2 regions of the Paenibacillus liaoningensis genome follow, and region 2 is predicted to be linked to the other one. Evidence: a T-box and tRNA genes for the amino acid it is inferred to sense, from the RefSeq annotation. Region 2 holds a T-box; the other holds one or more tRNA genes.

Region 1 (4,425 bases), on a different contig from region 2:
CACCGGTATTGAAGACCAAATCATCGCGATGTACGCGAAAGGTGTCAGTACGAGGGATATTCAAGATCACCTCCATCATTTGTACGGAATAGACGTCTCACCAACCATGATTTCAAACGTGACGAACAAAATCGTCCCCCTCATTAAAGAATGGCAGAATCGGCCGCTGCAAGGCATCTACGCAGTCGTATTTATGGATGCAATTCATTACAAAGTGAAACAAGACGGCGCCATTGTGAATAAGGCAGCCTACATGGTCATTGGCATCGATTTAGATGAAAACAAGGACGTATTAGGCATGTGGATTGGGGAGCACGAGTCCGCTAAATTTTGGCTCAGTGTATTAAACGAGCTTAAAAACCGTGGTGTACAGGACACTCTGATCACCTGTGTGGATAACCTCACAGGCTTCTCCCAGGCCATCTCCGCCTGCTATCCGAACACCGAGATTCAGAAATGCATCATTCACCAAATCCGTAACTCCATCCGTTACGTCTCCTACAAGGATCTAAAAAATGATGTCAGTTACAATATTTATATCAGTCTCCAATTTTGAAACTGATTCTTTTTTCGTTTCACTCATACATGCTTTTCTCCTCTCTCTTACATTCGTCCCATTACTACCTAGAAGACCAAGTATTTCGAGTATCAACACTTAAATCATCTGCCGCCGCTGCAACGGTGGCTTTTTCATTGCTATCTGACATAATGAATGTTCCTCCTCTTATGATTACTATGGTTTGTAGTTATCTTCTTGTTCCCGCTTCCAATCATCCTCTCTTAACGTCAATGTTTCATCCGCTTTCATACTAAGACTTTCTCGGATTCTCCGTTCAGCTGCCGCCACTTCTTCCGAAATGATTGTTCTTATGGATAACTCAATTGAAATATCCAGCTTACAGCCCCCTAAATCGTATTTTAAATACATTTTATAGGCAAAAAAATAAGCACACCTTTACATCCTATTTTAAATACAGTATTATGAATTTGTCGTATTAATAATACTGTTTTATAGATCAGGAAATAAGACTCTCGGCTCGCCTTTTAGTCGGTCGCAAATTCTATTCATTAGTTTAACACTTGGATTTACACGACCGTATTCTAAGCTTCGGATATGATCAACATGTACTGATAACTCAGAAGCCAGTGCTTCTTGAGTCAACCCCTCATCAACCCTAGCTTTTTTGAGTTCGACTCTTTTCAATTTGTCACCACCTTGTTTATTCGTTGTGATCATCATGCATTGTATTTCAAATACAGTCAACAGTATTTTTAATACAATTTATTTCGGAAGGATGTAAAGTTATTATGTCACTAGGAAGCCGTATTAAAGTTCTAAGAAAATCCCTCTATCTTACACAAAAACAAATTGCGGATAAGTTAGGGATGGGCAATTCCAATTTCGGGCACATCGAAAATGACAGAGTAACGCCTACTAGCAAAGATTTAGACACCCTAGCGGAAATTCTCGGGACTTCTACGGATTACCTTTTAGGACGCGAGGAACAAATTCAAGCCCCTTCTTGGGCAACAGAAAACGACATTTTTGATTTAAAAAGGTTGTTAGAAGCTGATGGTGAAGTGCTATTTGATGGCGCGCCAATAAGTAAGGAAGACAAACTTAAAGCAAAAGAATTTCTAACAGTTCTTTTTTGGGAAAGTAAGAAGAAGCAAAATAAATAGCAAAAAAAATGCATAACACTCTATGATCTTGCGCTTCCACCGCTGCGAGGCGGTTTCTTATAGACAAAAAAAGAACATACGTTCTGTTGAGGGGAATGAAATGCCAAAAGGTAGCATCGAAAAGAGAGGAGAAAACACTTGGAGATTACGAGTCGATTTATTAAATTTCACGGGCTACGACACAGTTCAGGTACTCTAATGTTAGAAGATGGCGAAGATGATGCAGCTAACTTTGATTCCCTTCTCATTGCGATTCAGCGTAGACTAGGGCATGCCAGGTTATCGACCTCAGCTGACACTTACATGCATATCACCAAAAAAGTTAGACAACGCACAGCGAATAAATTCGATAAATTTTCTAGAAAAAGTACACAAGATTGATCCTGAATAGTCTTATAAAATCAATTAGCAAAGAATCCGTCCCCAGAATGTCCCCAGATCGCTTTTCACTGACAGTAAGCAAAAAATTGAAAAAACCCAAGAAACCATATATAATGCGGCTTCTCAGGCTTTTTCTTTGTATGATCTGTAGTGGGCTCGAACCACTGACCCCTACCCTGTCAAGATAGTGCTCTCCCAGCTGAGCTAACAGATCGTATATTAGCGACGTTTATTAATATACCAAGCTTGAGCGGAAAAGTCAACCATTTTGCTATTATTTTTTTTGAGCTTCAAAAAAAGCTTCGTCCTCCAATCAACCGGAGAATGAAGCTTTTTGTTTTCAGCCTATGCTCCATTTCAGCTCGGGAATTGAACATTTCCCGGAACTATATAAGCGCCTGATGTACCGTTTGCTGGAAGTGCGGGAATCGTATCCAGAACCGCTTTCCCGCGAATATCGGTTATCCGAACCTGCAGCGGGCTTGTCCCCATGTTCGTGCCCAAGAAATGGTTATAGTCCATTTTCTCCAGATTGATCCACGCGCCAGCCTTCTTATATTCCATTTTCATGACCGGATAAAAATGATTGCGTACTTGAATGGCTGCCCACCACTGGCTGCTGCCTTCCTTCACCCGGTACGAAAAATTGCCGGTTATCGGCGCTTTCACGACTTTCCATGAAATATTGATTTTGCCTGCCGATATTTCCCCAATTTTAGCAAAAGCGTTTGGGGACAAGTCAAGCGCTCCCGGAGCGCCTTCCGGGTACAAATCGGTGACATAAACGACCGTTTTGCCCTTAGGCCCTGTAACCTCCAAGTAAGCGCCCGCAAGCGCCGCTTTGACCCCATTGTAATTCATATCAGTCGGATTTAAGGCCGTTATTTCCATATTCGGATTAATCGGATCAAGCAGTACTGCACCGCCCGAATATCCCGAGCCTGTATATGTCGCATAGCTTGTACGCACATCGTTCCAAGCTGCAAACGCCTGCACCGCCGGGTACAAAACGAACATCGCAAGACAAACGATTCCAAATTTGACTACACCGTTCTTTTTTTTCATAACAGAAACCTCCTCCACATTTTTGAAACCCTAAATCTACCAGTAGAGTCCATTCTAAGTGGTGAGGAGGAATATTTGCTAGCACTTTCGATACTTCTTTTCTAGCATTTTAATGACATTTCCCAACAATACTAGACTTTATTCGTCAAAAACAAGGAGCGTCTGCCGCTTCGGCTAGCTTGCGTTATTGTTCACCTTCATAATATCCATGAACGGAATTTTAGTAATTTCTTCACCTTTCGCTACGTGCACCAGCCTCGTCCGGGAATCCATTTTTACAATTAGCCCCGCAACGGGTTCTTCCCAGTTCCACACCTCAAAAAGCAGCTCAATACCCTCTTGATACGCTTCAACCAGGCGCTCTCCGAGCTCCTCCAATTCAAACTCATCCCTTGTCGGGCGCTTTGGTTTCTTTGCCATTACTTCCGTCTCCATTCTATGTTTTAGTACATGACCTTCATTTAACTCATGCCTTTTTCAACCCATCTTTAAATCATACCCTTTCTTCAAAGCATTTGTCATGGAGATTATGAAATTAGGCAAAAAAGCATCCCCCTGCCATAACATGGCAAGGGGATGCTTCTTCTCTATTTTTAACTTAGAACGCATGGTTAAGGAAATACTGATTAGGTCAGGATGGAACTAAGCCGCTTCTATTACCACATACAGGAGCAAATGATGATAACCAATAGAATGAACAGTACAAGAATAGCGCCTGGGCTTGTGAAAGCACCGCCTACTTTATTTCCGCAGCCACCGTATCCTGGACCTACTCCTACATTTCCTACTTCATATCCCATTTCGTTGCTCATCTCCTTTTTTTAAGGTACACAGCATCATATGGTCAAAAGCCAAAAAGGGTTGGGCTTTCAGGCAAAATGGGTATTTGCCTCGATGGACGGGTGCCGCTGCTTCTTTTTTTAATTTTCCGTTTACATTACGTTCATTCCCAGATAATTAAACAGGTGCATACTGACTTTAAGCAGGAGGTGATTCACCCATGTATTATGAAGAAGATCGCGTACCGTTCGATGCGCCAGATGAAGTCATTGTCAAAGAGGAGAAAAAAGAATAAGGAAACGCCAAGGCTTCCCGGACACAATGGGAGCTTTTTTTATTTTATTTTCAGCTTCGTTTCAGTGCAGTTTCAGATGGTTAATCCATACTAGCAACATACTCCCTTTTAATATATTTTTGGGCCCGCTTGAATAGCGGGCTACTTTTTTGCCTATTTTCAAAAAAAATGATCAGATGGCCTTGAAATATAAATTTAATGTTGTTATCAGTTGGCATTCA
Region 2 (4,425 bases):
TATTAATGTCGCTTGCGGTGAAGCCTTCCAAATTCATCAGTGCAAAGCGCGACGCATTCCAAATTTTATTGGCAAAGTTGCGCGACTGCTCCACCTTTTCAAAGCGGAAGCGCAAATCCTGCCCCGGTGTACTGCCTGTCGATAGCATATAACGCATCGCATCTGCGCCGTACTGTTCAATGACTTCGAGCGGATCGACGCCGTTGCCAAGCGACTTGGACATTTTATTGCCGTTCGCATCGCGTACAAGACCATGAATCAGCACGTCCTTAAACGGCTTTTGATCTGTGAACTCCAGTGCAGTAAATATCATTCGAGATACCCAGAAAAAGATAATGTCATAGCCCGTCACCAAAACATTCGTCGGATAGAAGCGTTTTAAGTCCTCGGTTTGCTCTGGCCAGCCAAGCGTCGAGAATGGCCATAGACCCGAGCTGAACCATGTATCCAAAACATCCTCGTCCTGGCGCAGCTCCGTGCTGCCACAAGAAGAACAGCTCGTTACATCTTCGTCGGAAACATGCATTTCACCGCAAGCGTCGCAATACCAAGCAGGGATACGGTGTCCCCACCACAGCTGGCGGGAAATACACCAGTCATGTACATTTTCAATCCATTGCAAATAAATTTTCTCAAAACGGTCTGGAACGAAGTTTACGCCTTCGCCGGATTTTTGCGCATTAATCGCCTGCTCCGCGAGCGGCTTCATTTCAACGAACCATTGCGTGGACAAATACGGCTCAACGACCGCACCGCTGCGCTCGCTGTGGCCAACCTGATGCACGTGATCCTCGATTTGAACGCACACGCCCTGCTCCTGCAAATCCTTCACGAGCTGCTTGCGGCAGTCGAAACGGTCCAGTCCCGCATAAGGGCCAGCTTCCGCATTCATCTTGCCGGACTCGTCCATAACGATAATTTGCGGCAAATCATGACGAAGGCCAACCTCGAAGTCATTCGGATCATGGGCAGGCGTAATTTTTACAGCGCCGGAGCCAAATTCCTTGTCAACGTATTCGTCGCCAATAATCGGAATCTCGCGTCCAATGACCGGCAATACGATCATTTGACCAATGAGGTGCTGGTATCGCTCATCTTCAGGATGAACGGCAACCGCGCTATCGCCCAGCATCGTTTCCGGACGCGTTGTCGCAACCGTAATATGCCCTGAGCCGTCCTTCAAAGGATATTGCAAATGATACAAATGACCGTTCAGCTCTTTATGCTCAACCTCAATATCGGACAAAGCCGTTCTAGCAGCCGGATCCCAGTTGATGATTTTTTTGCCGCGGTAAATGAGGCCCTTCTTGTAAAGCTGTACAAACACCTCGCGCACAGCCTTCGACAGCCCCTCATCAAGCGTGAATCGTTCGCGCGAATAATCAAGCGACAGCCCCATTTTTGCCCATTGGCCGCGAATCGTTCCCGCATATTGCTCCTTCCAATCCCAGACCTGCTCCAAAAAAGCCTCGCGTCCCAGATCGTAGCGGGATTGTCCTTGCTCGCGGAGCTTCTGCTCCACTTTCGTCTGTGTCGCAATGCCTGCGTGGTCCGTTCCTGGCAGCCACAAAGCATCAAAGCCCTGCATCCGCTTAAAGCGAATGAGAATATCCTGCAAAGTGAAATCGAGCGCATGCCCAATGTGCAAAATTCCCGTTACATTCGGCGGGGGAATAACGATCGTATAGGTCTTGGCTTCCGGGCGCTTGCCCGCTTCAAAAAATTTTCCATCCATCCAGAAGTCATACCACTTCAGTTCAGCGGCTTTCGGGTCGTAGGTCGTCGGCATCGCCGGCGTCGTTTGATTTTCAGACATAAGCTCCATCCTCCACATATCGCATAATGGCATCATTACTTTAATTTTGAATACAAAAAAACCTTCCGCCCTTATAGCAAAGGACGAAAGGTTAGCTTCCGTGGTACCACCTTTGTTCCGCGCGTCTTGCAGCTGCACGGCACTCAAACAGATAACGGCTGTGGCCGGCTTGAATTAACGAATAACAATCCGCTTGATTCAAGCAACTCCAGGGCGACTTGTACGAGTAAAATCCTGCGGAACTCTCAGCACTAACGGCTCCGCTCTCTGAAGGCTTGGCTGCGTACTCTTCCCCTTCAACGTCGTTCGTTGACTTTAAGACATATTTATTTAATAATACCCTCTTTGTGAAAAAAAGTCAAACAACAAGGCACATTCAAGCTCTTTTATACTTGCTGGGCACATAAAAAAGAGCTTTGACTGTTATTTCACAGGTCAAAGCTCCTTTTATTTAACAGCCTGCTGCTACGGAATATAAAGCAGCTGCCCTTCCGATACCGCCGACTCATTCAAGCCGTTGTACAGCAAAATCTCACGCGGGTTCAAGCTGTAGCGCACTGCAATGGACTCCAGCGTCTCGTCGCGCTGCACGATGCATACCCGGATTTTACGGAATTCATGCTCATCGGATTGCTTCAAAAATAAATTGCGCCACTCGATTTCATCGCCTGCCGGCTGCTGAGCCTTCGTCTGCTCAAGCGCATAATCCGCCGCCTCCTGCTCAGCCTGCCGCGCTAATTGCTCGCGCTTGCTCGTTTGCAGCAGCGTCACAAGCCCGACGCCTGATGCAGGAGCTCCAGTTGCTTCCGGCGCCTTGCTGCCAAAGGCAATGCGCATCTCCTGCTTCTCCGGCTCCGCTTGCTGCTCCGCACCAGCTTCCTCCCCCTCCTGCCATTCGTTCAAACGCTCCAGCTCGCTATCCTGCCACGGGGATGTGTCGTAGCTGCTTTGCTCTGCCCCCGCCGGAATGTAAGTTTCCTCTGCCTGCTGCGGTTGTCCCCCTGGGCTCCAGCCAAAGTCCTCCGCCTGTTGATAGGCAGAAGCTCCCTGCTGCCTTTCCTGCGCAATGCCATGACCAAGCCCAGTTACGACTGGCTGCTGTGCAAAAGCAGGCGGTGGATTGAAATTAGCGTTAAAGTTCGGCTGTGCCCCGGAATGATCCTGCCCCTGAAACCACTCTGCTGCTGACAAGCCTGCGTCACGCGGCGAAGGCGAGATCGTAACGCCAGCCTTCGGCCCTTCTGCTTCCGCGCTTTCATCAGCCGCTTCATACGTCCGCTCATTATATGCATTACTAGCATTGTAAGCCTCAATCTCGGATTCAGACTCAGCGAACTGTTGAGCCCCAATAAACACTTGAGCCTCATTATACTCTTGTGCCTCATTATACCCTTGTGCCTCATTATACTCTTGTGCCTCATTATAACCTTGATTCTGTTCCTGCTCCCCCCTGAAAGGCAATTGTCCTTCCTGTCCAGCAAAATAGGGTTCAGCTTGCAGCCCATAAGCGGCCTGGTCCGCCACCTGCGCCTCGTCAGCAGCAAATGGTTCGCCGCCGCTACGCTGAAGCTCCTCATCGTACGAAGCCTGGCTCGTATCTACGCGATCATGGACGACGGTGAATGGCTCCTCGCGCCACGCTTCCTCCACTTCCTGCTGCGGCTCCACAAGAATGCCGCGCAGCGACAACACACCGGTAATGTTAAGCGTTCGCGAGGAAAGCAAATCCACGTCAAAATTATCAATTTCCACCGTCACATCGTCCAGCCGTGAAATCCGGTTCATCGGCATCGTAATTTCGACGGGAATGAAATGCTCCAATGCCTGAAGCGGAGCGGCTTCGTTCGTACTGCGATATACCCCGCTTAGTAGCAGCTGGCCTTTCAAAACCGCATGGTCCCCCTGCTCAACAACCTGAATGCGAGGCACAAGCTCAATTTCTTCCAGTTCATCGATATCGGCAACTTCATCCGACAGATGCACGCGTTCATACACGTCAAAGCGCAAGCCTTTCGTTTGATCCGTCACGCTCAAGTCCTCCCTCCCTATACTGACCCATTTCGTCGCAGTCTCTTAGACAATGCTTGGGCTAAAAATGCTACTCTCACTAATTATCTATATGGGCAAAGGGGGGAGAGCATGACTATCTTTTGCAGAGGCTATAATTTAGCTCGCAATTCGGGAAGCCAAGCGGGCTCTGGCGCCGCAACTTCCACAGGCGAATCTGTCCACGGGTGGGCAAAAATAAGGCGTTCGCCATGCAGCGCCTGCGTCTTCAGCAGCTGCACAGAGCCGCCATAAAGCGAATCCCCAATCAGGGGATGGCCCAAGTGGCTCATATGGACGCGTATTTGATGCGTACGTCCCGTCTCCAGCTGCAAACGGACCAGCGTCGCTCCGGCATACATCTCGGCCGTTTCATAATGGGTAACAGCGGCATCGCCGCCCTGGGTCACACGCCGTCTGGAGCGATGATGGCGGTCCTTGCCAATCGGAGCGTCAACGGTTCCCGCAGGCGGACGCAGCCGTCCTTGAACAAACGCCATATAGCGGCGGTCGATCGCCTTGCGGCGCATCGCTTCGTCCAGCTTCCACTGGGCGAAATCATT

The links. A T-box is a leader RNA that pairs with one kind of tRNA and senses whether it is charged. The one in region 2 lies ahead of AC6B99_RS09980 (valine--tRNA ligase), so its partner is inferred to be a tRNA-Val.
Region 1: it encodes a tRNA-Val, which carries the amino acid that the T-box ahead of AC6B99_RS09980 (valine--tRNA ligase) is inferred to sense. The anticodon was not compared.

The regions. Positions count from the first base shown of each region.
Region 1 is NZ_JCAALU010000023.1:98,911-103,335, forward strand. It holds partial or broken gene AC6B99_RS29415 (IS256 family transposase) at 1-514, shown strand, start outside; gene AC6B99_RS29420 (helix-turn-helix transcriptional regulator) at 1,010-1,240, opposite strand; gene AC6B99_RS29425 (helix-turn-helix domain-containing protein) at 1,309-1,683, shown strand; tRNA gene AC6B99_RS29430 (tRNA-Val) at 2,206-2,278, opposite strand; gene exlX (expansin ExlX) at 2,422-3,081, opposite strand; gene AC6B99_RS29440 (YolD-like family protein) at 3,304-3,549, opposite strand.
Region 2 is NZ_JCAALU010000006.1:87,960-92,384, forward strand. It holds gene AC6B99_RS09980 (valine--tRNA ligase) at 1-1,816, opposite strand, end outside; T-box leader at 1,893-2,125, opposite strand; gene AC6B99_RS09985 (LysM peptidoglycan-binding domain-containing protein) at 2,282-3,844, opposite strand; gene AC6B99_RS09990 (RluA family pseudouridine synthase) at 3,976-4,425, opposite strand, start outside.